4 regions of the Pantoea sp. Lu_F5_004 genome follow, and region 1 is predicted to be linked to each of the others. Evidence: predicted binding sites of a transcription regulator. Region 1 holds the regulator's gene; each other region holds the start of a gene.

Region 1 (7,369 bases):
TGCGGCCACAGCCAGAGCATCCCGCCAAAAGCGATCAGACAACCCATCAGCGTATCCATGAGTCGCGGCAGCAGAAACTGCGCGCCATTCAGCGACAGCAATTGCAGCGAGTAAACCGCCGTGACCGTAAAACCAATCATCGACCAGCCATAGAACTGGCGGGTAAAGCGATAGCTGATAAAGGTAATCGCCAGCATGATCAGCAGTACCAGCGACTCTGGCACCGCCATGCGCAGCGTGGCAGCCGCGATCACCAGACCGGCAAAAGTGCCCAGCGCCCGGTGCTGAATGCGGACACGGGTAGCGCTGTAGCCGTTCTGGCTGACGAACATGATGGTCATCAGGATCCAGTAGGGTTTGGGGATGTTGAAGAACAGCGCCAGCGCGCTGCCCAGCATCAGCATCACCGCAAACCGGCCGGCAGTGCGCAGGGCCGATGAGCGGAACGAGAGATAACTGCGCAGCGCCGGTAACAGCGGCAGACGGCGCTGGCGATCAGCCATCAGATCACGCTGATAAAGGGGTTTCTGGGTGCGCAGAACCCGCGCGATGCGGTTGAAGTGGTAAAGGCAGAAGTTACCCACCGGATTGTCGGGATGCTGATGGGCGATTTTCTCCAGCGCGCCGAGCTGTTTATCCATCGCAAAGCGATCGGGTAGCTGGTGATAGAGAATGTTATCCGCCAGCACCCGCAACCGGGCCGAGATGGTTTTGGCATTCCAGCGGATCACCGCTTCGGCGTGGCTCTGTTCGACCAGTTTCTGTACCTCTTCCGGCCGATGCAGGCTGACCGAGATATGTTCCTGCAGATCCAGCGCCACCTGAAAGGCGCGCGTCAGCCGTTTATGGCTGTGATCGCGGCTTGCCGACAGCATATGCATCTGCTGATAACAGGTGTTAATCAGATCGACCACTTTCTGCTGACGGGCCAGTAGCGGCGGCAGCGCCTTTTCCGGATCGGTCAGCTGCGTCAGCAGGGTATATTTTGCGTCGCAGTAGTTAGCCAGCTCGCGGTAGATCAGGCTCAGGCTTTCGCGCATCGGCTGCTCTTTCCACAGCCAGAACCAGAACCAGTTAAACAGCCCGTACCACAGCGTGCCACCGATATAGAGCAGCGGGGGGACATAGATTGGCATGCGGCCAATCAGGCTCAGGGTAAAGATGGCGGCAATCAGGGTGCCGGGCAGCAGACGACCATGCAGCGGGCTGATCTCCCCGGTAACGCCGAGCAATAAGGGCATGGCAAACAGGATGAGCGGCAGCGGAATAGCATGCAGGGTGAGCCACTGCATCAGAAAGCTGCCGAGGGCAAACAGGCTGCCGCCAACAATCAGGCGTTTGAAGAAGCGTTTATGCGGGGTATCCAGACCGGCAATGTTGCAGCAGGCGGGCACTAATGAGAACAGCAGACCTTTTTGCAGGTCGCCAGCCAGCCAGCCCAGCGCCACTGGCAGACAGAGCACCAGCGTTTGCCGCAAGGCGTAGTTAACTTCAGGATGGTAAATAATTCGACGCCACATCGGCCCAACACAAACAATAACGGCGTGATGTTGCCATCACGCCGTGGGTGACAGGAATTAGCGGGTGCCGTAAACGACGATGGTTTTGCCGTGTGCGGAGATCAGGTTCTGATCTTCCAGCATCTTCAAAATACGGCCCACGGTTTCACGTGAACAACCAACAATCTGGCCAATTTCCTGACGAGTGATTTTAATTTGCATGCCGTCGGGATGCGTCATGGCATCTGGCTGCTTCGCCAGGTTGAGCAGGGTCTGTGCAATGCGTCCGGTTACGTCGAGGAAAGCGAGGTTACCCACTTTTTCAGACGTCACCTGCAGGCGACGCGCCATCTGCGATGAGAGTCGCATCAGGATGTCAGGGTTAACCTGAATCAGCTGACGGAATTTCTTGTAAGAAATCTCCGCCACTTCGCACGCGCTTTTCGCACGTACCCAGGCGCTGCGTTCCTGGCCTTCTTCGAACAGGCCAAGTTCACCAATAAAATCGCCCTGATTCAGGTAGGAAAGAATCATCTCTTTGCCTTCTTCATCTTTAATCAGAACCGCGACGGAACCTTTCACGATGTAGTAAAGCGTTTCTGCTTTTTCACCTTGGTGAATCAGCGTACTTTTGGATGGATACTTGTGAATATGGCAATGGGACAGGAACCATTCGAGTGTAGGGTCTGTTTGCGGTTTGCCGAGAACCATTCGCTATTATCCTCTGTTGTAATCGTGCCCAAAATACAGGGGGCAGTTTTCCCTGTCAGGCGGTGAAAGCTTCAAGCGTTTCCATTTCAGGAAATTATTCGGGCCGCATCAGGCGCAGTGCGCATCATCCTTCCCGCCTTCGTCATCGGGTGACGAAAAATATTTTCAGCACTGTTTGTAGCACAGCTTTTGCCGACTGTCTTCTGTTGTCTCGCTTCAGCTACGGGCGGATTTCTCTGGATTGCTGTTTACCAGGCGAAAGCGTACTCTGGCGACAAAACAGCGTATTCCGGAGCAAAAATCATGCAGGCAAGAGTGAAATGGGTAGAAGGGCTGACATTCCTCGGAGAATCCTCATCCGGCCATCAGATACTGATGGATGGAAATTCGGGTGATAAAGCGCCCAGCCCAATGGAGATGGTGCTGATGGCGGCGGGCGGATGCAGTGCGATTGACGTGGTATCAATTCTGCAAAAAGGCCGAAACGATGTGGCTGATTGTGAAGTAAAACTGACCTCAGAACGTCGTGAAGAGGCGCCGCGAATCTTTACGCACATCAACCTGCATTTTATCGTGAGTGGTAAAGCGCTCCAGGATAAAGCGGTATCACGCGCCGTGGATCTTTCTGCTGAAAAATATTGCTCTGTGGCCATCATGCTGGGTAAAGGCGTCAACATTACGCATAGCTATGAAGTGATTGAGCTGTAGTAGCCGCAGGGGTCATTGCAGACCTGCTAACTTCACTTCCAGTATCTGATTCAGGTTGCTTTAAGACTGTGCCTGCATCGGGAATCCGCTTTGATACTGTGCCTGCGCTGGGAACCGGGTCAGATCGGAAAGTCGCTTAAGCCAATCTCTGGCCGCTCGGCCCGCGCGATTACGCACCTCATCCCTGAGGCGCGCCCGTAGCCGGGCCAACGCGTTGCGTTGTTCAAAAACGCTCCCGGCGTTTTTATCCGGGCGGCGGGACGCTTTCCTCTTCTGACCCGGTTCCCGGCGTGTTGAACTTATCTATTGCTGCCAGATTCTTTCTGCCCAGGCGTTGTCTGTAGCGACCTTCCTGAAACCGGATGCGGTTGCCGGACGTGAAGCGAAGGGAGCATATACCTGTAGCAAAGCATCGCGGGCCAGGGATGGCGGTTTTGCGTCTTTGCGAAAGGTGTATGCTCCCTGAAGCCTGCTCAGCGGTAAGTCTTTAGCCGCAGGAAAACCAGTTTTACCATCTTTGTGAAAGACATCTGCTCTCAGAGCGGTTTTTGCTGACCTCTTACTCTATTCGCTTACCTTCCATCAGCCGCTTCACCAGCGGGCCCATAATCAACTCCATCGCCAGACCCATTTTGCCGCCAGGCACCACCAGCGTATTGATGTGCGAGATAAACGAGCCCTGCAGCATCGCCAGCAGGTAGGGGAGGTCGATATCTTCCAGCGCCTGGAAGTGGATCACCACAAAGCTCTCATCCAGTGACGGAATAGCGCGGGCAGCGAACGGGTTTGAGGTATCGACCGTCGGGACGCGCTGGAAGTTGATATGGGTGCGTGAGAACTGTGGTGTGATGAAGTTGATGTAATCTTCCATCGAGCGCACTACCGAATCCATGACCGCTTCACGTGAATGGCCGCGCTCGCCGGTGTCGCGCACCAGCTTCTGAATCCACTCCAGGTTCACAATCGGCACCACGCCAACCAGCAGATCAACCTGTTCTGCTACGTTGTGCTGCGCCGTTACCACGCCGCCGTGCAGCCCTTCGTAGAAGAGAATATCGGTGTTCTGCGGCAGCGGTTGCCACGGCGTAAAGGTGCCGGGCACCTGATTCCACGGCACCGCTTCATCGTAGGTGTGCAGATATTTACGCGACTGCCCCTGTCCGCTCTGACCATACTCTTTAAAGCTCTGCTCCAGCAGGCCAAAGTCATTGGCTTCCGGGCCGAAGTAGCTGACATGACGTCCTAAATCGCGCGCCTTACGAATCGCCATATCCATTTCAGGGCGGGTAAAACGGTGAAAACTGTCACCTTCCAGCTCCGCCGCATGAAGATCGAGCTGCTGAAAGATTTTGCGAAACGCCACGCTGGTGGTGGTGGTCCCTGCGCCGCTGGAACCAGTCACCGCGATAATGGGATGACGTGCAGACATAGAAAAGCTCCCTGTGAGGTCGGGCAATAGGCATTGTTAACACGAAATGCCGTTGGGTGCATCAGCCACGAAATTCTTTGCGCGGCATGATATTGACCGATTCGTGCAGTTCCGACCACACCAGTACCACTTCACCCGTTTCCAGCTGACGTCGCACATCAGCCACTTTGTCAATCAAGCTGCGTTCCTGCTCTCCGTAGTCCGTGCCTTCGCGCAGCACAAAGGTTTCAATCAGATTTTCAAGGGTCTCAGGTGAGACCTGTTGCCAGGGAATAATCACGAGATCAGTTATCCAGAAAAGGGGCGATCCACTGGGGGATACGCTGTTCCAGCCACATTTCAGGCTGGCGTAATGTCCCACCAACAAAACCTACATGGCCGCCGTGTGGTGTCAGTTGATAAGTAATAGTGGCAGATAATTGGCTGCTGTGCGGGATCACCTCATCACTCATAAAAGGATCATCTTTGGCGTGGATGATCAGCAGCGGTTTCTCTGCGTGCTTCAGCCAGGGCATGGCGCTGGCACGATGATAGTAATCGGCCGCATCCAGAAAACCGTGGGCGCGGGCGGTAATGGCATCATCAAAATCGCGTAGTCGCCGTAGCGCTTTAAGCTGTGCCAGATTGACCGGCAGCGTATCCGGCCAGGCGTGCAGTTTGCGGCGGGCATTTTTCTTGAGCTGCGCCAGCAAATAGTATTGATAGACGCGTGAGAAGCCGCGTTCCAGTTTTAGGCTACAGGGCTCCAGCAGCAGCGGAGCGGAGACAATGACCCCCGCGTCTACCTCAGCGGCTGCGCCCTGCTGGCCCAGCAGGCAGCCCAGCATGTTACCGCCCAGCGAGAAACCGACCGCGGCGGTGGGCACGCGGCCCCAGCGGGTGCGCAGCCAGTGCAGAAAAAAGCGGGCATCTTCGGTTTCGCCGGAGTGATAGATACGGTTGAGCCGATTCGGTTCGCCGCTGCAGCCGCGAAAATGCATCACCACCGCCAGCCAGCCGCGCGCACGGCAGATCGCCATCAGGCCATGAATATAGGGGCTGTGAAAACTGCCCTCCAGCCCATGAAACAGCACCACGCGCGGTTTATGCTGCGCGAACTGCGGGTCTTCACTCCAGGCGAGATCGACGAAGTCGCCATCCGGCAGGTCGAGACGCTGCCAGTGGGGATCGCCCGCGATACGACGACGTAGCAGGCGCGGCAGCAGGGTCTGCAGGTGCGCGTTACGCAGACTCTCAGGTGGCGTGAAGTGCTCGTTTTCTGGTCCGGTAAATTTCATGTGGTAAAAGCTTGTCTGTTCCATATCACACTGTTAGCTTCGATAAGTTTTTTCTTGCAGGGTAAGGAGTACCCGATTGCCATGGAACTGAGTCTTTTCTTATCAATGTTGGGATTTCTTTGGGTCGCGGCCATTACGCCCGGGCCTAATAATATGTTACTCACCGCCTCGGGCGCTAATTTTGGCTTTATGCGCACCATTCCGCTGATGATTGGCATCATGATCGGGATGCAGGTGATGCTGCTGATGGTGGCCTTTGGCGTCGGCGGGCTGATCCTGCTCTATCCTTCGCTTCACCTGGTGCTGAAAATCGCCGGTAGCCTCTATCTGCTCTGGCTGGCGTGGAAGATAGCGACGTCCAGTTATGAAAAGCTGGAAACCGATCAGGCGCCGGATGCGCCGATGCCCTTCTGGCAGGGCGGCTTGTTGCAGTTGATCAATCCCAAAGCCTGGCTGATGGCGCTGGGCGCGGTCGCCAGCTTCAGCCTGGCCGGTGACGCGTATCGCCATTCAGTGATGGCGATAAGCATCGGCATGTTTCTGGTTAATCTGGTATCGGGTGTTATCTGGATGGGATTTGGTGCGGTGATCGGCCGCATTCTGCGCAGCCGTCGCGCCTGGAAAATCTTTAACCTCGCCATGGGGCTGCTGACCGCTGCCTGCGTGCTGTTAATCTGGCACTAAGTTAGCTGGATGCGCGTTCAACGCGCGTCCAGGGCAGCACCTCGCGGATCACTGGCGCATTAGCGTTGCGGATCTTCTGTAGCAGCAATTGCACGCTACGCGCGCCCAGCTGGTTCATCGGCTGCTCGATGGTCGTCAGCGGCGGATTCAGGCTGCGGGTAAACGACACGCCATCAAACCCGACCACCGCCAGATCTTCCGGCACGCGCAAACCCGCTTCCAGCGCCGCATGTACCACGCCTACCGCCAGCACATCTGAAACCGCAAACACCGCATCCGGCGGTTCCGGCAGCGCCATCAACTCTCTTAGCCCCTGACTGCCCGCCTCACAGGAGATTTCGTAAGTGTAGGAGACGCCGGACCACGCATACCCCAGCTCCTCAATCGCCTGCCGGTAGCCCTTTTCACGATGATGCGAGTAAAGGTAACGCATGTCGCCATTGATCAGCCCGATGCGTTTACGCCCTTTACCGGCAAGGTAGTGGACGGTGTCGCGCGCGGCTTCAAGGTGATCAATGCTGACCGAGGAGGCGGGAATATCCGGATCAAATTCGCAGCACTGCACCCAGGGCGCCCCGGCGATGAGCGCCTGCAAATCCTGTAAACCGGAGGCCGCATCCATAGTAATTACGCCATCCACCACTTTTCCGGTCAGCAGGGAGAGATAGGCGGCTTCACGCTGGAGCTGCGAGGCGGAGTTACAGAGCAGGATGTGATAGCCGTGCAGTTCGGCTTCGGCCTCGATGCCCTGAACCACGCGTGAACAGAAGGGATTGGTGATATCCGAGATCAGCACCAGCAGCATGTTGCTTTGCGACGTACGCAGCTGACGCGCCAGTAAGTTGGGCTGATAGTCGCAGGCAGAGATTGCCGCCAGAACTTTCTCACGCGTATCGGGCTTCACGCCGGGATGCGCGTTGAGAACCCGCGATACCGTGGCTTTGGAGACGCCAGCCAGCTGAGCGACTTTCTCGATCGACATCGGATTCAGAAACCTTAACAGGCAATAATTGGGAACGCATATGAATAGCACAGGGACAATGTGAGCGCCTGACATTTTT
Region 2 (7,369 bases), 290 kb from region 1:
CAGGCGGTTCAGGCGGTCAACGCCATCCATCTCTCGCCCGGGCTGACCTGGAGCGTCAAAGCAACCCGCTTCCTGTGCGATGCCGGTGTCACCAACTCGGTGCCGGATGAAGCCCGCGTAGTGTGGGATCTGCGTTCGCAGGAGAACGGGCCGATGACGCTGCTGAAAGAGCAGGTCACGCGCGCCATTACTCACAGCGTGGCGGCACTGGGTGCCAGCGCCGAGGTACGCGTATTAAAAGAGATGCCCGCCGCCGAGATTGATGATGAGGCGACGGCGGTGATCCGCGCCGCGATCGTCGAGGTGCTGGGAGAAGAGGGCGCGCTGTCAACCCGGACCACGCCAGGTAGCGAGGACTTTTTCTACTATCCGGTGAAGCGTCCGGGTGTAAAAGCGGGCTTCTGGGGACTGGGCACCAACCTGACGCCAGGATTGCATCATCCCGACATGCATTTTGATCTCGACTCGCTGGAGATTGGTGTGCAGATCTTCAAAGCCTGCGTCAGAAAGGTGCTGGGATAAGGTAGGCGGGGCGGGTGCAGACCCGTCCCGCTTTGTTGTGGCATCCACCGTTCCCCGATTCCCCGCCCCTGAAATCCTGCCCCTCTCCCTGTAGGCCGCGCGCGCAAAATATTGTATGCTATGCCGCCTTAAAGCTGACCAGGTAACCGGAATTCACGCCAATGTAACTTCGCGCTGACCCGCCAACGATGAAAGATCGTTTTTGGCACCGTTTACCCGCCGGTAAGGTTCTGCCGGCCACCGTGATTTATCAGCAGCGCCAGTAAGTTGCGCTGCCTATTGAGAAGAATTCCATGTCTAATCCCTTTTTAGAAGAGGTGGCACGCCGCCGCACCTTCGCGATCATTTCGCACCCGGATGCCGGTAAAACCACCATTACCGAAAAAGTGTTGCTGTTCGGACAGGCTATCCAGACCGCCGGTACGGTAAAAGGCCGTGGCTCTAACCAGCACGCTAAGTCGGACTGGATGGAGATGGAGAAACAGCGTGGTATCTCCATTACCACCTCGGTGATGCAGTTCCCCTATCGTGATAGCCTGGTGAACCTGCTGGATACCCCGGGTCACGAAGATTTCTCGGAAGATACCTACCGTACGCTGACCGCGGTTGACTGCTGTCTGATGGTGATTGATGCCGCTAAAGGCGTTGAGGATCGTACCCGTAAGCTGATGGAAGTTACCCGTCTGCGCGATACGCCGATCCTGACCTTTATGAACAAACTTGACCGTGATATCCGCGACCCGATGGAAGTGCTGGATGAGGTGGAAAGCGAGCTGAAAATTGCCTGCGCACCGATCACCTGGCCTATCGGCTGCGGCAAACTGTTCAAAGGGGTTTATCACCTATACAAAGATGAGACCTATCTCTACCAGACCGGTAAAGGCCATACCATTCAGGATGTCCGCATCGTGAAGGGGCTGAACAACCCGGACCTCGACACCGCAGTCGGTGACGATCTGGCGGCACAGCTGCGTGAAGAGCTGGAGCTGGTACAGGGCGCATCGCACGAGTTTGAGCAGGAAGCCTTCCTGAGCGGCAAACTGTCGCCGGTCTTCTTCGGCACCGCGCTGGGTAACTTTGGCGTTGACCATATGCTGGATGGCCTGGTGGCATGGGCACCGCGTCCGATGCCGCGTGACACCGACACCCGTACGGTAGAAGCGAAAGAAGAGAAGTTCACCGGCTTCGTGTTTAAGATCCAGGCCAACATGGACCCGAAACACCGCGACCGCGTGGCCTTTATGCGTGTGGTGTCCGGTAAATATGAAAAAGGGATGAAGCTGCGTCAGGTGCGCACCGGCAAAGATGTGGTGATCTCCGACGCCCTGACCTTTATGGCGGGCGACCGTTCGCACGTTGAAGAAGCGTATCCTGGCGATATCATCGGCCTGCATAACCACGGCACCATTCAGATTGGCGACACCTTTACTCAGGGTGAAAACATGAAGTTCACCGGTATTCCGAACTTCGCGCCAGAGCTGTTCCGCCGTATTCGTCTGCGCGATCCGCTGAAGCAGAAACAGCTGCTTAAAGGGCTGGTTCAGCTGTCGGAAGAGGGTGCAGTACAGGTGTTCCGTCCGGTGCATAACAACGATCTGATCGTGGGTGCGGTCGGGGTGCTGCAGTTCGATGTGGTGGTCGCCCGTCTGAAAAGCGAATATAACGTCGAAGCGATCTACGAAGCGATCAACGTCTCTACGGCGCGCTGGGTTGAATGCAGCGACGCGAAAAAGTTTGAGGACTTCCAGCGTAAAAACGAAGTTAACCTGGCGCTCGATGGCGGTAATAATTTGACTTATATCGCGCCAACCATGGTTAATCTTAATATTACGCAGGAACGTTACCCTGACGTCCGTTTCCGCAAAACGCGCGAGCACTAATCGCCTGTTTCCGGGCCATTCCAGCTGGGAGTGGCCCTGTTTTCCTCCTTCCAGACTCCTCCTAAAAACCCCGTTTTTCTTCTGTTTTGACGTGTGATCAACCAGTTAGCCAGGCAAATTGCAAAATGCCGTCTATGATTACTCTATCGGACGGCGGAAGAGACTTCTCTTGTCCTTACGTCCTGTAACGCAGCGGCACCTGTGCCTCTGTTGCGCCCACAGTTTTTGGGTGAGTTAACTGATAGAAGGAAGATATCGATGAACAAGACTAAGATTGCTAAAACCCTGATGGCCGCCATGATTGGCTCAGCACTGATCAGCGGCAGCGCACTGGCTGACGAATCAATGTCGCAGAAAGCGTCACAGACAGCCGACAGCGCGGGTTCAAAAATCGATAGTTCTATGAAAAAAGTCGATGGTTATATGGATGACAGCGGCATCACCGCCAAAGCCAAAGCGGCACTGGTAGATGATGACGCAATTAAAAGCACGGATATCTCGGTAAAAACGCATAGCGGCGTCGTGACCTTAAGCGGTTTCGTCACCTCACAGGATCAGGCTGAGAAGGCTGTGGCTGTGGTGCAGAAAATCGAAGGTGTTAAATCCGTCAGCGACAAACTACACGTCAGAGACAGCAAAGCATCATCAATGAAAGGTTATGCAGGCGATGCCGCTACGACCAGCGAAATTAAAGCTAAGCTATTAGCGGATGACATTGTTCCGTCGCGCAACGTAAAAGTTGAGACCACCGACGGCGTTGTTCAGCTTTCAGGGCAGGTTGCTAATCAGGCACAGTCAGAACGTGCAGAAAGCATTGCTAAAGCCATTGAAGGCGTGAAAAGCGTTAAGAATGACCTGACGGTTAAATCTTAAGCTTGCGTACGGCCACTTCTGTGGCCGTACGAATAAAAGATACCCATCCGGGGATGAAATAAGCAGATCGATTTTAAAATATTCGATTTTTAAATAGGGTAAGGAGAGGCTTATGTTTCGTTGGGGCATTATTTTTCTGGTGATCGCACTGATCGCTGCAGCGTTAGGTTTTGGCGGTTTAGCGGGCACAGCAGCATGGGCAGCTAAAGTTGTCTTCGTCGTTGGTATTATCCTGTTCCTCATCAGCCTGTTTACCGGCCGTAAAAAGCTTTAGCCGATGAGTCCTGCAGTGTAATGCAACGCAAAGCATAGAGCGGAGACCAGTCATCTGTAGCGACTGACGTGAAGAGAGGGACTCCTTCACATCGCTGCAAGGTAAGCCAGCCCAGCTGGCCTGCCGGTTAAAGGAACACATGACTGGTTCTCCGGAATGCTGCCGTCATTAACGGATCGATCCTCCAGCAGACCCGGAACCCCTTTTTGAGGTTCGTACAGTGGGTATACGCATTCCTGTCACGCTCGGCGCCATTGAACCTCTGGCCCTGACTCCGTTTAAATCTCAGAAGATTGCGCTGGTTTGTGAAGGCGGCGGTCAACGCGGCATTTTCACCGCAGGCGTATTAGATGAATTTCAGCGTGCCCGATTCAACCCCTTTCAGCTGATGCTCGGCACCTCTGCCGGTGCACAAAATCTTTCTGCCTTTGTCTGTGGTCAGCCCGGCTATGCCCGGCGTGTGATTACCCGCTATACCACCAGTAAACTCTTCTTTGATCCGCTGCGCTTTGTGCGTGGTGGCAATCTGATCGACCTCGACTGGCTGATAGATATTACCCGCAGTGAATTTCCGCTGGCGATGAGCAGCGCGGAACAGCTGTTCTCCAGCGGCCGCGAGTTTTATATGTGCGCCTGCCGCAGTGACGACTACACGCCCGGCTACTTCAACCCGACCGCTGATAACTGGCTGGATCTGATTAAAGCTTCCAGTGCCATTCCCGGTTTTTACCGGCTGGGAGTCAGTCTGGAAGGGATCAGCTATCTTGATGGCGGCATCAGCGATGCGATTCCGGTGCGTGAAGCCGCCCGCCGTGGCGCTGATACCATTGTGGTGATCCGCACCGTGCCCTCACAGATGTTCTACACCCCGAAATGGTTTAAGCGGATGGAACGCTGGCTCAGCACCGGCGCACTGCAGCCGATGATCAACGTGCTGAATAAGCATGAGCAGAGTTATCGGGAAATTCAGCAGTTCATTGAGAATCCGCCCGATGATTTGCGCATTATCGAAATCTTTCCGCCGCATGCGCTGGCCAGCAGTGCGCTGGGGAGCCGCATCGCTTCACTGAATCAGGATTATCATCTGGGACGGCGTTGCGGTCGCTATTTCCTCGCCACGCTGGGCCAGTGGCTGAGTGATGCGGAACCGATGACCACGGCGCGTATCGTAACGCCGCCTGCTCCGGCAGCCAATGCACCCGATACCCGCCTCATCATCACACCGCCGCTGGCGGATAATGATGCTGATTACGACAAAGGATCGCTGGCATGAAGTTTATCGATACGCACTGCCACTTCGATTTCCCGCCGTTTGAAGGGGATATCTCTGGCAGCCTGGCACGTGCTGCAGAAGCGGGCGTGGAAAAGATTATTGTTCCGGCGATCGATGCCAGCCGCTTTGAGCGGATCTGCGCGTTAGCCGCGGCGCATCCGCCGCTCTATGCCGCGCTGGGCCTGCATCCGATCGTCATCGAAAATCATCAGGAGGCCCATCTCGACCAGCTGGAAACCTTACTGCAACAGCGGCCGCGTAAGCTGGTGGCGATCGGCGAGATCGGGCTGGATCTCTATCGCGACGATCCGCAGTTTGATAAGCAGCAACGCTTTCTTGAGGCGCAGCTTAAGCTGGCGAAAGCGTATCAGCTGCCAGTGATCCTGCATTCGCGCCGCACTCATGACAAACTGGCGCAGATTCTGCGTCGTTACGATCTGCCGCGCCGTGGCGTGGTGCATGGTTTTGCGGGCAGTCTGCAGCAGGCGCAGGCCTTTATTAAGCTGGGTTATGCGATTGGCATCGGCGGGACCATTACCTATGAACGCGCCAGCAAAACCCGTCAGACCGTGGCGCAGCTGCCGCTCTCTTCGCTGCTGCTGGAAACCGACGCACCCGATATGCCGCTGCAGGGCTTTCAGGGCCAGCCTAATCGTCCGGAGCGGGCGCGTCAGGTGTGGGAGGTGCTCTGCAGCCTGCGAGAAGAGTCACCGGAGGAGATTGCCGATGCGCTGTGGCACAACAGTCAGCAGCTATTTCAGCTCGATCCCGCTTTCCCGGCGCTGCGCAACTGACCGCCCGCGTCTCACCCGACCTGCAGCCTTCGCGCTTAAATGTGATAATAGTAACATTGCACCCGCTGGCGTATAATGACCATCAGGTACCGTTATCTGTAATGTCAGTCACAGTAAACGTGGCAATGTTGCACTAATTTCTTATTCCTATGTGACTCCTGGCACATATCAGGCCGCATCAGAGTGTTATTATTATAACATTCCGCCGGCGAGCCGGTGGGTTGCACCCCGATCCTTTGGAGAGCCTCATGACCGATATCAAAAACCTTGCCCTGCGCGCCCTGAAACTGATGGATTTAACCACCCTGAATGACGACGACACTGACGCAAAAGTGATCGCCCTGTGTCATCAGGCCAAATCCCCGGCAGGCAACACCGCCGCAATCTGTATCTATCCGCGTTTTATTCCGATTGCCCGTAAAACGCTGCGCGAGCAGGGAACTCCGGAGATCCGCATCGCCACGGTGACTAACTTCCCGCACGGCAATGACGACATTGATATTGCGCTGGCAGAAACCCGCGCCGCTATCGCCTACGGTGCCGATGAAGTGGATGTGGTGTTCCCGTATCGTGCACTGATCGCCGGTAACAGTCAGGTCGGTTTCGATCTGGTGAAAGCCTGTAAAACCGCCTGTGCCGAAGCAGATGTGCTGCTGAAAGTGATCATCGAAACCGGTGAACTGAAGCAGGAAGCGCTGATCCGTCAGGCCTCTGAGATTGCCATTGATGCCGGTGCCGATTTCATTAAAACCTCTACCGGTAAAGTGCCGGTTAACGCCACGCCTGAAGTGGCGCAGATCATGATGAACGTGATCCGCGATAAAGGCGTCAGCCAGCAGGTTGGCTTTAAGCCCGCTGGTGGCGTGCGCACCGCTGAAGATGCCGCTATCTATCTGAAAATGGCTGAAGAGACGCTGGGTGCCGACTGGGCCGATGCGCGTCATTTCCGCTTTGGTGCATCAAGCCTGCTGGCGAGCCTGCTCAACACCCTGGGTCATGACAGCGACACCAGCAAAGCGGGTTACTGATCCTTCAGGCGGTCGCTGACCGCCTGTTCCCCATCCTGATTTCCCTGAACCAGGGGGTTACCTTGTTCCTGCCACAAGAAATAATTCGCAAAAAACGTGACGGCCATGCGCTGACTGAAGAGGAGATTCGCTTCTTCATCAATGGCGTGCGTGATAACACCGTTTCGGAAGGTCAGATTGCCGCGCTGGCGATGACCATCTATTTCCACGACATGACGCTGCCTGAGCGGGTCGCGCTGACCATGGCGATGCGTGATTCCGGTACGGTACTGAACTGGAAATCACTTAATCTCAATGGCCCGGTGGTGGATAAGCACTCGACCGGCGGCGTCGGCGATGTGACGTCGCTGATGTTAGGGCCGATGGTCGCGGCCTGCGGCGGATATGTCCCGATGATCTCGGGTCGTGGCCTTGGTCATACCGGTGGCACGCTGGATAAACTGGAAGCGATCCCGGGCTTCGATATCTTCCCGAGTGATGACCGCTTCCGCGAGATCATCAAGCAGGTCGGTGTGGCGATTATCGGCCAGACCAGCTCGCTGGCACCGGCGGATAAGCGTTTCTACGCCACGCGTGACATCACCGCCACCGTCGATTCGATCCCGCTGATTACCGCCTCGATTCTGGCGAAGAAGCTGGCAGAAGGGCTGGATGCACTGGTGATGGATGTCAAAGTGGGTTCCGGCGCGTTTATGCCAACCTATGAGGCGTCAGAAAGTCTGGCG
Region 3 (7,369 bases), 440 kb from region 1:
ATCGCATCACGCACTTCAGTGACTTCCGAGAACATCACGGTGGCACCGCAACGCACCAGCAGATCAGAGGCGAAGCCCACTGCCGGATTTGCCGTCACGCCCGAAAACGCATCGCTGCCACCACACTGCATGCCGACAATCAGTTCTGCTGCGGAGCAGGTTTCGCGCTGGCGCTGATTCAGCCGCTGGAGATGACGCTCCGCCACCTGCAGAATCTCATTGACCATCGCGCCAAAGCCCACCAGCTTTTCATCCTGCAGACGCACGATGTCATGATCGTCCAGCGAAATCGCCTGCACGTCGGGGGTGCCAGTCAGCAGACGCTCTGGCTGTAACTTTTCACAGCCGAGGCTGACGATCATCACTTCGCCACCGAAATTCGCATTCAGCGCCAGGTTATGAATGGTGCGAATCGGCACGACCGCCGCGGGTGCGTTGATCGCCACACCACAGCCATAAAGGTGGTTCAGGGCAACCACACCATCCACATTCGGATAGCGCGGCAGTAACTCCCGTTCAATGATCTGTACGACATGATCCACCACACCGGCCACGCAGTGGACGCTGGTGGTGATGCCGAGCAGGTTACGCGTGCCTACGCTGCCATCCGCATTGCGGTAACCTTCAAAGGTATAGCCCTCCAGCGGCGGCAAATCAGGTGGAACCTGAGTAGCTAACGGCAGACTCTCCAGCGGAGGGGCTTCCGGCAGCGCGACCAGTGACTCATCAATCCAGCTGCCCTGGGCAATATCCCGCAATGCATAGCCAATGACTTCGCCATAACGCACGATCTCTGCACCCTGATTAATCGCGCTCAGCGCCACTTTGTGGCCCTGCGGCACATGCTCTGTGAGGGTCAGGCCATCCGCAAACTGCGTACCGGCTGGCAGGCCGAGGCTGTTAACCACAATCGCCACATTGTCATGCTCATGGACTTTGATATAGAGCGGTTGTTCATCTGTTTTTGGGTTCATCGCTCACCTTCCTGTCTGTCGTACCGTACTTGTGCGGCACGCTTTAATAATCTGACCTGTCACGCCCTTGTTTGCCAGCTTCAGTATAGGGAGGCGGGGCGGGTCGTGCATTGTGCAAATGACCACCATTAAGGCAATTCACCTCGCTGTTTTGGGTCGATTATCCAAAAGCAAGTGAAGACCCTCACAAACAGAGGGGGAAAGCGTTATCCGGGGCGGATTTTGCACGGGTATTTGCCACTTTCGTGAGCTATACCGCAGGATTTTGTGCATCCGCCAGACAATCACTTCAATACGGCGATTATTCCAGGGCGATGCGCCAATGTGATCGCCACAGGCTGTTCTTATACTGAGTTCCGTTAGCCAAAGTCAGGTTATCTGTCACGACGTATTATTCATCCGAAAGAGGTTGCCTGGACGTATTACCTGCCGCGGCTGCCAGACGCCGGATGAATAAATAAAGTTTGCCAAAACAAAAAGATCGCCGTGTTTAACCCAACTTCTCTCTGATACCCAACGCGATGTGTATGCAGTCAGAGCGAATGTAGCTCACGCTATATTTCAGGAGTGCATCATGAATAGTTTCAGCCAGACCGCGGAAACGGTGCAGAAACGCACCAATGCCCGTTACTGGATTGTGGTGATGTTATTTATCGTCACCTCATTCAACTACGGTGACCGCGCAACCATTTCGATTGCCGGTTCGGCGATGTCAAAAGATATTGGCCTCGATTCGGTCGGACTCGGCTATATCTTCTCAGCCTTCTCATGGGCGTATGTTATTGGTCAGATTCCGGGCGGCTGGCTGCTTGACCGCTTCGGCTCAAAACGCGTCTATTTCTGGAGCATCTTTACCTGGTCGCTCTTTACCTTTTTGCAAGGGTTCGTCGATCTGTTCAGCGGCTTCGGCATTATCATGTCGCTGTTTATTCTGCGTTTCCTGGTGGGACTGGCCGAAGCGCCCTCCTTCCCTGGCAACAGCCGCATTGTCGCGGCCTGGTTTCCGGCGCAGGAGCGTGGCACGGCCGTGGCGATCTTCAACTCGGCTCAATACTTCGCCACCGTCATCTTCGCGCCCATCATGGGCTGGCTGGTCTCTTCCGTGGGCTGGGCGCACGTGTTCTGGTTCATGGGCGGCCTGGGCATCATCCTCAGTTTCATCTGGCTGAAAGTGATCCACGATCCCACCGATCACCCTGGCGTGAATAAAGCCGAACTGGAGTACATGGAGCAGGGCGGTGCGCTGATCAACATGGATGTCAAAAAGGATAGCCGCAAAGTGAGCTGGAACGAGAAGTGGTTCCAGATCAAACAGCTGCTGACGTCACGCATGATGCTGGGTATCTACCTCGGTCAGTACTGTGTTAACGCCTTAACCTACTTTTTTATCACCTGGTTCCCGGTCTATCTGGTACAGGCGCGCGGCATGTCGATTCTCAAAGCGGGCTTTATTGCCTCGATTCCGGCGGTGTGCGGCTTCCTCGGCGGCGTACTGGGCGGGGTGATCTCCGACTGGCTGATGCGTAAAACCGGCTCCCTGAATATTGCGCGTAAAACGCCGATCGTGCTCGGCATGCTGCTCTCTATTTCGATGGTGATGTGTAACTACACCGATACCGAATGGGTGGTAGTGTTCTTCATGGCACTGGCGTTCTTTGGTAAAGGCATCGGTGCGCTGGGCTGGGCAGTGATGGCAGATACCGCGCCGAAAGAGATCAGTGGCCTGAGCGGCGGTCTGTTCAACATGTTCGGTAACTTCTCTGGCATCGTGACGCCTATCGCCATCGGTTACATCATCGCCACCAGCGGCTCTTTTGAAGGCGCGCTGATCTATGTCGGTATTCATGCCTTTGTTGCCGCATTCAGCTTCCTGGTGATCGCGGGCGACATCAAACGTGTCGAACTGAAAACCTGGCCCGGTAAGGATGCATTATGAATACGCAAAGTTCGCCGGTGATTACTGAGATGCAGGTTATCCCGGTCGCCGGTTATGACAGCATGCTGCTCAATATTGGCGGTGCGCACAACGCCTGTTTTACCCGCAATATTGTGGTTCTCACCGACAGCGCCGGTCACACCGGCGTCGGTGAAGCCCCCGGCGGCGACACCATCTATCAGACGCTGGTAGAGGCGATTCCGCAGGTGAAAGGCCAGCAGATTGCGCGAATGAACCGTCTGGTGCAGCAGGTGCACAAAGGCAATCAGTCGGCTGACTTCACTACCTTTGGCAACGGTGCCTGGACTTTTGAGTTGCGGGTCAACGCGGTAGCCGCGCTGGAAGCAGCGCTGCTCGATCTGCTGGGACAGTGTCTGGGCGTACCGGTGGCTGAACTGCTGGGGCCAGGTAAACAGCGTGATGAGGTGACGGTGCTGGGCTATCTGTTCTATCTCGGCGACCGCCGCAAGACCGATCTGCCCTATCTGAGTGGTGAGCAGGCCAGCCACGACTGGTATCACCTGCGTCATCAGGAAGCGCTGACCAGCGATGCCGTGGTACGGCTGGCTGAGGCGGCTGCGGATAAATATGGCTTCAAAGATTTTAAGCTCAAAGGCGGCGTGTTGCCGGGCGAGCAGGAGATTGCCACCGCGGCGGCGCTGAAGCAGCGCTTTCCCGACGCCCGCATTACGGTCGATCCGAACGGCGCCTGGCTGCTGGACGAGGCGATAGCGCTGTGTAAAGGGATGCAGGATGTGCTGAGCTACGCTGAAGATCCGTGCGGCGCGGAGCAGGGCTATTCGGGACGTGAAGTGATGGCCGAGTTCCGGCGCGCAACCGGCTTACCGGTGGCCACCAATATGATCGCCACCAACTGGCGCGAGATGAATCATGCGGTGATGCTCAATGCGGTCGATATTCCACTGGCGGATCCTCACTTCTGGACGCTGAGCGGTGCCGTGCGGGTCGCGCAGCTCTGCGATGAGTGGGGCCTCACCTGGGGCTGCCACTCCAATAACCACTTCGATATTTCGCTGGCGATGTTTACCCATGTGGGTGCGGCGGCGCCAGGCAATCCTACCGCGATTGATACCCACTGGATCTGGCAGGAGGGCGATCAGCGCCTGACGAAAAATCCGCTGCAAATCCGCAATGGGAAAATTGCCGTACCGGATGCGCCGGGTCTGGGCATTGAGCTCGACTGGGAGCAGGTAAACAAAGCCAATCAGCTTTATCAGTCACTGCCCGCCGGTGCACGTAACGACGCCACGGCGATGCAATATCTGGTCCCCGGCTGGACATTTGATCGCAAACGCCCGGCATTTGGCCGAGCAACAGCATAAGGAGCAGGAGATGAGTTCAACACCGAAAGTCACCGCCATGCAGGTTATTCCGGTCGCAGGCTACGACAGCATGCTGCTGAACCTCAGCGGCGCTCACTCGCCATTCTTTACCCGCAACATTGTGATTATCAAAGATAATGCCGGACACACCGGCGTCGGCGAAATCCCGGGCGGCGAAAAAATCCGCCAGACGCTGGAAGACGCAGCGTCGCTGGTGATTGGCAAAACCGTGGGCGAATACAAAAACATTCTCAGCCTGGTGCGCAGCACCTTCGCCGACCGCGATGCCAGCGGGCGCGGCACCCAGACCTTCGATCTGCGCACCACTATTCATGTGGTGACCGGCATTGAAGCGGCGCTGCTCGACCTGCTGGGTCAGCATCTGGAAGTTAATGTGGCCTCGCTGCTGGGCGACGGACAACAGCGCGACCGCGTTGAGATGCTCGGCTATCTGTTCTACATCGGCGACCGCCGCAAAACGTCCCTCTCTTACCAGAGCCAGGAGAGCGATCCGTGCGACTGGTATCGCCTGCGCCACGAAGAAGCGCTAACCCCGGAGACGGTGGTGCGGCTGGCGGAAGCGGCGTATGAGAAATATGGTTTCAACGATTTCAAACTCAAAGGCGGCGTACTGCGCGGCGGCGAAGAGGCCGAAGCGGTTACTGCGCTGGCTAAGCGTTTTCCTGAAGCCCGTATCACCCTTGATCCCAACGGGGCCTGGTCGCTCAACGAGGCGATCATGCTCGGCAAACAGCTCAAAGATGTGCTCGCCTACGCAGAAGATCCCTGTGGCGCGGAGCAGGGCTACTCCGGCCGTGAAGTGATGGCGGAGTTCCGCCGCGCCACCGGCATGCCAACCGCCACCAATATGATCGCCACCGACTGGCGTCAGATGGGCCATACCCTGTCGCTGCAGTCGGTGGACATTCCGCTGGCGGATCCGCACTTCTGGACCATGCAGGGTTCGGTGCGGGTAGCACAGATGTGTCACGACTTCGGCCTGACATGGGGCTCGCACTCCAATAACCACTTCGATATTTCGCTGGCGATGTTCACCCACGTCGCCGCTGCCGCGCCGGGCGCGATCACCGCCATTGATACCCACTGGATCTGGCAGGAGGGCAATCAGCGCCTGACCAAAGAGCCATTCCAGATCAAAGGCGGCATGGTGCAGGTACCGCAGAAGCCCGGTCTCGGCGTCGAGCTGGATATGGATCAGGTGATGCAGGCCAACGCGCTCTATCAGAAGCAGGGGCTGGGCGCGCGTGACGATGCCGAAGCGATGCAATTTTTAGTGCCGGGATGGACCTACGACAACAAACGTCCCTGCCTGGTACGTTAACCTTTTCGGCTCCCCACGGGGAGCCATCGTCACAGGAGTTTAACCATGAGTAATGCAGCCTGGCCAAATGGATTTCGTCGTCGTTTGTTAGCGGGTGAAACCCTGATCGGCAGCTGGTGTGCGCTTGCCAGCCCGATTTCTACCGAGATTTTAGGGCTGGCCGGTTTTGACTGGCTGGTCCTGGATGGCGAACACGCGCCCAACGATATCACCACGTTTGTGCCGCAGTTGATGGCGCTTAAAGGCAGCCACAGTGCACCCGTGGTGCGTCCGCCCTGCAACGAGCCGGTGATCATTAAGCGTCTGCTGGATATCGGTTTTAACAACTTCCTGGTGCCATTTGTCGAGACCGAAGAGGAAGCAGTGCGTGCCGTCGCATCAACGCGCTATCCGCCAGCCGGCATTCGCGGTGTCTCGGTTTCGCACCGCAGCAACATGTACGGCACCCTGCCGGATTACAACAGCACCATCAATGACAACGTCACGGTGCTGGTGCAGATCGAAACCCAGCAGGCGGTCGACAACATTGACGCCATCGCGGCGGTTGACGGTGTCGACGGTATTTTTGTCGGGCCGGGCGATCTCTCTGCTGCGCTGGGCTATCTCGGTCAGCCCGCCCATCCTGAAGTGCTGAAAGTGATTAAACACATTTTTGAACGCGCCAAAGCCGCCGGTAAGCCGAGCGGCATTCTGGCACCGGTGGAAGCGGACGCGCGTCGTTATCTGGAGTGGGGTGCCACTTTTGTCGCCGTCGGCAGTGATGTCGGTATGTTCCGCAACGCCTCTCAGGCGTTATGCGACAAATTTAAGCGCTAATCAATTAAGGGGAAACGCAATGAAAATTGGATTTATCGGCCTGGGTATTATGGGCAAACCAATGAGTAAAAATCTGGTGAAAGCCGGTTATTCGCTGGTGGTGCGCGATCATAACGCTGACAACGAAGCGGAACTGACTGAACTGGGCGCGACCGTGGCGAAATCGCCAAAAGAGGTGGCTGAGCAGTGCGATGTGGTGATTACCATGGTGCCCAACTCGCCGCAGGTCATCGAAGTCTGTCTGGGTAAAAATGGCATTATCGAAGGGGCGAAGCCAGGCCTGGTGGTCATCGACATGAGCTCCATTGCGCCGCTGGCGAGCCGTGAAGTCCATGATGCGCTGGCAGAAAAAGGGATCAAAATGCTGGATGCGCCGGTCAGTGGCGGTGAACCCAAAGCAATTGAAGGCACGCTCTCTGTGATGGTTGGCGGTGATAAAGCGGTGTTCGATACCTGCTACGACATCATGAAATCAATGGCGGGATCGGTGGTGCATACCGGCGACATCGGTGCGGGTAACGTGACTAAGCTGGCCAATCAGGTGATTGTGGCGCTGAATATTGCGGCGATGTCCGAAGCGTTATCACTGGCGACCAAAGCGGGTGTGAATCCGGATCTGGTCTATCAGGCGATTCGTGGCGGCCTGGCGGGCAGTACGGTACTGGATGCCAAAGCACCCATGGTGATGGATCGCAACTTCAAACCCGGCTTCCGTATTGACCTGCATATCAAAGATCTGGCGAACGCGCTGGATACCTCGCACAGCATCGGCGCGCATCTGCCGCTGACGGCGGCGGTGATGGAGATGATGCAGGCGCTGCGTAACGACGGACAGGGTAGCGCCGACCACAGCGCGCTGGCCTGCTATTATGAGAAGTTAGCGAAGGTTGAAATCGCCCGCTAAAACCCGGTGTCGGTCTCTGCGGAAACCGGACTGGTTCAGAGCCGTTTCAATTAC
Region 4 (7,369 bases), 1.2 Mb from region 1:
GCGCCAGTGCCTGATACCCAGCAGGAAAAATTCCGTGCTCTGGGATCGGGCGTCATCATTAACGCTGACAAAGGCTATGTGGTGACCAATAACCACGTCGTGAATAATGCCACCAAAATTCAGGTACAGCTCAGCGACGGTCGCCGCTATGACGCAAAAGTCATCGGTAAAGATCCCAGCTCTGACATTGCACTGATTCAGCTGCAGGAAGCCAAAAATCTTACCGCAGTCAAAATCGCTGACTCTGACAACCTGCGCGTCGGCGATTATACCGTGGCGATCGGCAACCCTTATGGTCTGGGTGAAACGGTCACCTCAGGTATCGTCTCCGCGCTGGGACGCAGTGGCCTGAACGTGGAAAACTACGAAAACTTTATCCAGACGGATGCGGCCATTAACCGGGGCAACTCCGGTGGTGCGCTGGTTAACCTCAACGGTGAACTCATCGGGATTAACACCGCCATTCTGGCGCCCGATGGCGGCAACATCGGTATCGGCTTTGCTATCCCCAGCAACATGGTGAAAAACCTGACGGCACAGATGGTCGAGTTTGGTCAGGTGAAACGCGGCGAGCTGGGCGTGCAGGGGACTGAGCTGAACTCTGAGCTGGCAAAAGCGATGAAGGTCGATGCGCAGCGTGGTGCCTTTGTCAGCCAGGTGCTGCCAGACTCAGCTGCCGCCAAAGCCGGTATTAAGGCGGGTGACGTCATTGTCTCGATGAACGGTAAACCGCTGAGCAGCTTTGCTTCGCTGCGTGCGGAAGTGGGCTCATTGCCGGTTGGCACCACCCTGAAACTGGGGCTGCTGCGTGATGGCAAACCGGTCGATGTCTCTGTTAAGTTGCAGCAGAGCAGCCAGTCAAAAGTGCAGTCCGCGACCATCTACACTGGCATTGAAGGCGCCGATCTCAGCAATATCGAAGCGGGTACCAAAGGTGTCCGGGTTGATAACGTGAAACCGGGCAGTGCTGCGGCGCATATCGGCCTGAAAAAGGGCGATGTGATCCAGGGCGTTAACCAGCAGGTAGTGACCAACCTGGGTGAGCTGCGCAAAGTTCTCGACAGCAAGCCGTCCGTTCTGGCGCTGAATATAAAGCGCGGCGACAGCAGTATCTATCTGCTGATGCAGTAACAGAACAGCAACGGATGAAGAGGCGGACTGCGGTCCGCCTTTTTTATGTCCACTTTCTGCCTCATCAGAGTGTGATGCTCGCCGCAAATTCGGCAAATGACGGCCTGGCTCTGTGCAATTGCACAATGTTCTGCGTGCTGTGCATGCGTATTCTGTTTCTCCCCCTCTTTTTCAGGAGTAATGGATGGCTACCTATCACCTTGATGCCCGGCTGGCACAGGATATCGTGGCGCGCACCATGAAAATTATTGACAGCAATGTCAACGTGATGGATGCGCGGGGCCGGATTATCGGCAGCGGTGACCGGGAACGTATTGGGGAGTTGCACGAAGGTGCACTGCTGGTGCTCTCTCAGGGGCGCGTTGTCGACATCGATGAGGCCGTGGCTAAGCATCTTCATGGCGTGCGGCCTGGCATTAACCTGCCGCTGCGCATTGATGGTGACATCGTCGGGGTAATCGGTCTGACCGGCGAGCCGCTGGCGTTGCGGCATTATGGCGAGCTGGTCTGCATGACCGCGGAGATGATGCTGGAGCAGGCCCGGCTGCTGCATATGCTGGCGCAGGACAGCCGTCTGCGTGAAGAGCTGGTGCTGAACCTGATCCGCAGCGATACCCTGTCGCCACAGCTGACCGAATGGGCGCAGCGGCTCGGGATCGATCTCAATCAGCCGCGTGTGGTCGCCGTGGTGGAAGTGGATAGTGGTCAGCTCGGCGTCGACAGCGCGATGTCAGAGTTACAGCAGCTGCAAACGCTGCTGACCACGCCGGAGCGGGACAATCTGATCGCGATTGTGTCACTGACCGAAATGGTGGTGCTGAAACCGGCTCTGAATGGGCATGGGCGTTACGATCAGGAGGATCATCGCCGCCGCGTAGAGCAGTTACTACAGCGGATGAAAGAGAGCGGTCATCTTCGGATGCGTATCGCGCTGGGCAACTTCTTTACCGGACCCGGCAGCATCGCACGCTCTTACCGGACAGCGCGCACCACCATGATGGTGGGTAAACAACGTATGCCCGAGGTACGCAGCTATTTTTATCAGGATCTGGTGCTGCCCGTGCTGCTCGACAGCCTGCGGGGTGGCTGGCAGGCCAATGAGCTCGCCCGGCCACTGGCGAAGCTCAAGAGCATGGATAACAACGGCTTGCTGCGCCGCACGCTGATCGCCTGGTTCACCCACAACGTTCAGCCGAGCGCCACCGCGCGTGCGCTGTTCATTCATCGTAATACGCTGGAATACCGGCTGAACCGGATTTCTGAACTGACCGGACTGAATCTTGGCCATTTTGATGACAGGCTGTTGCTCTATGTCGCTTTGCAACTGGATGAGCAGGGTTGAAGTGCAGATTTGCGGCATAAAAAAGGCCAGCAATGCTGGCCTCTCTGGTCGGGCAGGAAATTAACGACCGTTACGGGTTAATTTTTCCAGATCCGATTCAATTTCAGTGATCTTGTGGGAAACCACGCTTTCCAGGTGACGCAGGTCATCCAGAATTTTGCGTTTCAGATCCACTTCAACCTGATCGCGCTGGCAAATCTGGTCCAGCTCATCGATGACATAACGCAGATTCGGGCTGATTTCCTGAACTTCTTTGTAGCCCTGGGTCGCGTGATCGGCAACAACCGTTTTGCGCTGGCGCGGATATTTGAATTTGACGCTCTTCGCGAAAAACTCACCTTTATCTTTGCGGAAGTAGATTTTCAGAATGTCGTTATTGGCTTCCTGACGCAGGCTATAGCGGTCAATGTCGTCCGGGTTACTGATACCTAAGCTTTTCAGATTGTCATACATAGCGTTGTTTCCATCAAAAGTGAGAAGCGCGCAGATTTGTTCATGACGTCCGTCAACTGTAGACATAAATAAGCGGGATGAACATTGCGCGACAGGATTTAACTGGCGCGGATTATGACCTGGATAAAAACTAAACGCACCAGTTAATTCGCGACGCGAAGCATGTTATTTGGGAATCACTGTAAAGAAAAGATGACGGGCTGGAAACCAGCCCGTCACTTAAATCAGTCGATGGTGCGCAGCAGTTCGTTGATGCCTGTTTTGCCCAGCGTTTTCGCATCCACTTTCTTCACGATCACGGCACAGTAGAGGCTGTAGCTGCCATCTTTAGAGGGCAGGTTACCTGAAACCACTACGGACCCCGCAGGAACACGGCCGTAATGCACTTCACCGGTCTCGCGGTCATAGATTTTGGTGCTCTGGCCGATGTAAACGCCCATTGAGATCACTGAACCTTCTTCAACAATCACGCCTTCAACGATTTCAGAGCGCGCGCCAATGAAGCAGTTATCTTCGATGATGGTCGGGTTCGCCTGCAGCGGCTCCAGCACGCCACCGATACCCACGCCGCCAGAAAGGTGAACGTTTTTACCAATCTGCGCACAGGAGCCAACGGTCGCCCAGGTGTCCACCATGGTGCCTTCATCCACAAAGGCGCCAATGTTGACGTAAGAAGGCATCAGCACTGTGTTGCGGGCGATATAGGCACCCTGACGCACAGCCGCAGGCGGCACGACGCGGAAACCGGCTTCTTTGAAACGCGCTTCATCCCAGCCTGCAAACTTCATCGGCACTTTGTCGTAAAAGCGGGTTTCTGCACCTTCCATCACCTGATTGTCATTGATGCGGAAAGAGAGCAGTACGGCTTTCTTCAGCCACTGATGCGTTACCCACTCGCCGTCGATCTTCTCAGAAACGCGCAGTGCACCGCTGTCCAGCAGGGCGATTACCTGGTTGATGGCATCACGGGTTTCGCTGTCGACGCTGGCGGGTGTGATGTCAGCGCGACGTTCGAAGGCGGATTCAATAACGCTCTGTAACTGTTGCATATTTTTTTCCTGATCTGTCATGTGCGATGCCGGGCAATATCCCGACACAAGTAAAGAGATTAATGTTTACAAATCGAGTCTGGTCACACTTTATCGTTTGGATTAAGGGCCTCTGTCAACCGTTGTCGCAACGCTTTTCGCATTTCTTCGTCCAGCGCCTGACGTTCACTGTTGGCCAGAATAAACAAATCCTCGACCCGCTCGCCGATGGTGCTGATGCGTGCGCCATGCAGTGAGACCCCGAGATCGGCAAAGACTTCACCGACCCGCGCCAGCAGGCCTGGCTGATCCAGCGCCACCAGTTCCAGATAGCTGCGACGATCGGTATGCGTCGGCAGGAAATTGACCTCGGTATCGACGCTGAAATGCCTGAGTTTGGCCGACGGACGGCGGGTACGCGGCGGCGCCCACTCTGACTGGGTTATCGCCTGATCCAGCGCCTGAATGATCATTGGATGGCGATCCGGAGAGAGCGGGCTGCCATCCGGCTCCAGCACAATAAAGGTATCCATCGCCATGCCGTCGCGGCTGGTAAAGATTTGCGCATCGTGCACGCTGAGATTACGGCGATCGAGTTCACCCGCTACAGCGGCAAACAGGTGCGGGCGATCGGGACTCCAGATAAAGATTTCGGTCCCGCCGCGCGTGGCCTGCGGACTGACCAGCACCAGCGGTTTTTTCAGGTCGTGAACCAGTAAGTGGCGGGCATGCCAGGCGATCTGATTCGGCGTATGGCGCAGGAAGTAGTCAGCGCGGCAGCGATTCCAGATCTGGTGCAGACGCTCTTCATTGATGTTGTCCATCCGCAGCAGCGCCAGCGCCTGCAGGCGATGATGACGCACCCGCTCACGCAGATCCGGACTGTTTTCCATGCCGCGTCGCAACTGCTTCTCGGTGGCGAAAAAGAGCTCACGTAACAGGCTCTGCTTCCAGCTGTTCCACAGACTTTCATTGGTGGCGCAGATATCGGCTACGGTCAGGCAAACCAGATAGCGCAGCCGGTTCTCATTCTGCATCACTTCGGCGAACTGCTGTATCACCGTCGGGTCCTGAATATCGCGCCGCTGTGCTGTCACCGACATCAGCAGATGATGACGCACCAGCCAGGCCACCAGCTGGGTCTCACGTGAGTTGAGACCATGCATTTCAGCAAAATCGAGCGCATCCTGCGCGCCGAGAATGGAGTGATCGCCGCCGCGCCCTTTGGCAATGTCATGCAGCAGCGCGGCCATCAGCAACAGCTCCTGCTGCGGCAGACGCGGCCATAGCTCGACGCACAGTGGATGCTGCGGACGGGTACTTTCATTGGCAAAACTTTCCAGCTTCTGCAGCACCCGAATGGTGTGCTCATCCACGGTGTAGGCGTGAAACAGATCGAACTGCATCTGTCCGACGATATGGCCCCACAGCGGCGTATAAGCCCACAACACGCTGTAGCGATGCATCGGCACCAGCGCCCGGCTGACCGCGCCGGGATGGCGCAGAATCGACATAAAGGTGCGGCGCGCTTCCGGGATCTGACACAGCGGCTGTTTAAGATGACGACGCGCATGGCGCAGGTGACGCAGGGTGGTGGAGTAGATCCCTTTGATGCTGTCGTTACGCACCATGACGTAGAACATGCGCAGAATCGCCTGCGGCTCTCGTCGGAACAGCGTTTCGTCGCGCAGGTCGATCAAATCGCCACGCAGCTGGAAATCGTCATCAATAGGCCTGGGCTTTTCGCTGGTGGAGAGCGCCAGAATCGCCTCATCAAACAGCTGCAGCAGCATCTGATTCAGTTCGCCGATACGCCGCGTGACCCGATAGAAATCTTTCATCATCCGCTCGACCGGCTCATTGCCCTCGCCCTGGTAATTCAGGCGTTGTGCCACGCTGAGCTGGCGATCAAACAGCAGGCGGTTATCGTAGCGGGGCAGGGAGAGGTGCAGGGCAAAGCGGATGCGCCAGAGAAATGCCTGACATTCGTTGAGTTCGCTGCGCTCCGCGTCGGTGAGGAAACCAAAGCCCACCATCTCATCCAGCGTGGTGGCGCCAAAATGGCGTCGGGCGACCCACTGCAGCGTATGAATATCCCGCAGGCCACCAGGGCTGCTTTTAATGTCCGGTTCAAGGTTATAGCTGGTGCCGTGGTAACGCTTGTGGCGCTCCTGCTGCTCTTCAATTTTGGCGGCGAAAAAGCAGGATGAGGGCCAGAAACCGTCGCTGAAGATGTTTTTCTGTAATTCCAGAAACAGCGCCACATCACCGGTCAGCATGCGTGACTCAATCAGATTGGTGGCAACGGTCAGGTCAGATAATCCCTCCAGCAGACACTCTTCCAGCGTGCGCACGCTGTGGCCCACTTCCAGCTTAAGGTCCCACATCAGCGTTAACAGGTCGCTGGTGTGCTGCGCAGCCTGTTCATCCAGCGGCTGGCGGCTCAGGATCAGGACATCTATATCAGAGAGCGGATGCAGTTCGGCACGGCCATAGCCGCCAACGGCGACCAGCGCGATAGCCGGCATCTCATCAAAACCAAAGAAGCGCCACAGGCGACGCAGCAGCCGATCGATAAACAGCGTGCGGGCATCAATCAGCGGCTCAACGGGTTCACCGGCATCAAAAGCGGCGGCCAGATGTTGCTGAAACAGTTCCAGCCGCGGCTTCAGAATGTCGCGCGTCAGCTGGTCGTCACCCCATTCGGCTGGCGAATCGACCAGACCGTTTTTTACCTCTTCTGACAGACTCACGCTCATGCAGCTCTTCTCTTTTTTAGCCAAAAAAAAGCCGGCTCAGCGCCGGCTTGATCTGTAATGGGGGAATTACCCTTCGGCGACGAGCACAGCGGGCAGCGTGTCGTCTTTGCGCAGGGTTAAAATCTCACAGCCGTTCTCCGTCACCACAATAGTATGCTCATACTGCGCGGACAAGCTGCGATCTTTGGTTTTTACCGTCCAGCCATCTTTCATGGTGCGGATGCGGTAATCCCCGGCATTGACCATCGGTTCTACCGTAAAGGTCATGCCTGCCTGGAGTACCACGCCGCCATCATCGGCATCGTAATGCAGCACCTGAGGCTCTTCATGGAAACCCTTGCCGATACCGTGGCCACAATATTCGCGCACCACAGAGAAGTCGTTGGCTTCGACATATTTCTGGATGGCGCGGCCCAGTTCGCGCAGGCGGATGCCGGGCTTGATCAGACGGAGTGAGAGGTAGAGGCTCTCCTGCGTGACACGGCACAGGCGTTCGCCCTGAATAGTCGGCTTACCAACGATAAACATCTTTGAGGTATCGCCGTGGTATTCATCTTTAATTACGGTGACATCAATGTTCACCACATCGCCATCTTTTAACGGACGATCATCGCTGGGGATCCCGTGGCACACCACTTCATTCACCGAGATGCAGA

Evidence for each region. Region 1 encodes CRP, which controls carbon source genes, mostly activating them, when cyclic AMP is high. Its sites were predicted from a motif close to ATGTGANNNNNNTCACAT; they were not measured.
Region 2: the regulator CRP is predicted to act here: its motif matches at 5,656-5,673, upstream of deoC (deoxyribose-phosphate aldolase).
Region 3: the regulator CRP is predicted to act here: its motif matches at 1,147-1,164, upstream of garD (galactarate dehydratase).
Region 4: the regulator CRP is predicted to act here: its motif matches at 1,201-1,218, upstream of ACR8BN_RS15515 (CdaR family transcriptional regulator).

The regions. Positions count from the first base shown of each region.
Region 1 covers NZ_CP194946.1:453,307-460,675, forward strand. The annotation lists gene ACR8BN_RS02090 (YccS/YhfK family putative transporter) at 1-1,520, opposite strand, end outside; gene crp (cAMP-activated global transcriptional regulator CRP) at 1,578-2,210, opposite strand; gene ACR8BN_RS02100 (OsmC family protein) at 2,514-2,918, shown strand; gene ACR8BN_RS02105 (phosphoribulokinase) at 3,478-4,347, opposite strand; gene ACR8BN_RS02110 (YheU family protein) at 4,409-4,627, opposite strand; gene ACR8BN_RS02115 (hydrolase) at 4,632-5,648, opposite strand; gene ACR8BN_RS02120 (LysE family translocator) at 5,706-6,308, shown strand; gene ACR8BN_RS02125 (LacI family DNA-binding transcriptional regulator) at 6,310-7,290, opposite strand.
Region 2 covers NZ_CP194946.1:744,928-752,296, forward strand. The annotation lists gene ACR8BN_RS03570 (M20 peptidase aminoacylase family protein) at 1-522, shown strand, start outside; gene prfC (peptide chain release factor 3) at 816-2,402, shown strand; gene osmY (molecular chaperone OsmY) at 2,661-3,275, shown strand; gene ACR8BN_RS03585 (DUF1328 domain-containing protein) at 3,388-3,549, shown strand; gene ACR8BN_RS03590 (patatin-like phospholipase family protein) at 3,770-4,822, shown strand; gene ACR8BN_RS03595 (TatD family hydrolase) at 4,819-5,616, shown strand; gene deoC (deoxyribose-phosphate aldolase) at 5,865-6,644, shown strand; gene deoA (thymidine phosphorylase) at 6,707-7,369, shown strand, end outside.
Region 3 covers NZ_CP194946.1:895,354-902,722, forward strand. The annotation lists gene garD (galactarate dehydratase) at 1-974, opposite strand, end outside; gene ACR8BN_RS04280 (MFS transporter) at 1,549-2,910, shown strand; gene ACR8BN_RS04285 (enolase C-terminal domain-like protein) at 2,907-4,253, shown strand; gene gudD (glucarate dehydratase) at 4,264-5,595, shown strand; gene garL (2-dehydro-3-deoxyglucarate aldolase) at 5,641-6,411, shown strand; gene garR (2-hydroxy-3-oxopropionate reductase) at 6,431-7,315, shown strand.
Region 4 covers NZ_CP194946.1:3,306,323-3,313,691, reverse strand. The annotation lists gene degP (serine endoprotease DegP) at 1-1,131, shown strand, start outside; gene ACR8BN_RS15515 (CdaR family transcriptional regulator) at 1,316-2,473, shown strand; gene ACR8BN_RS15510 (DUF3461 family protein) at 2,534-2,926, opposite strand; gene dapD (2,3,4,5-tetrahydropyridine-2,6-dicarboxylate N-succinyltransferase) at 3,151-3,975, opposite strand; gene glnD (bifunctional uridylyltransferase/uridylyl-removing protein GlnD) at 4,059-6,713, opposite strand; gene map (type I methionyl aminopeptidase) at 6,780-7,369, opposite strand, start outside.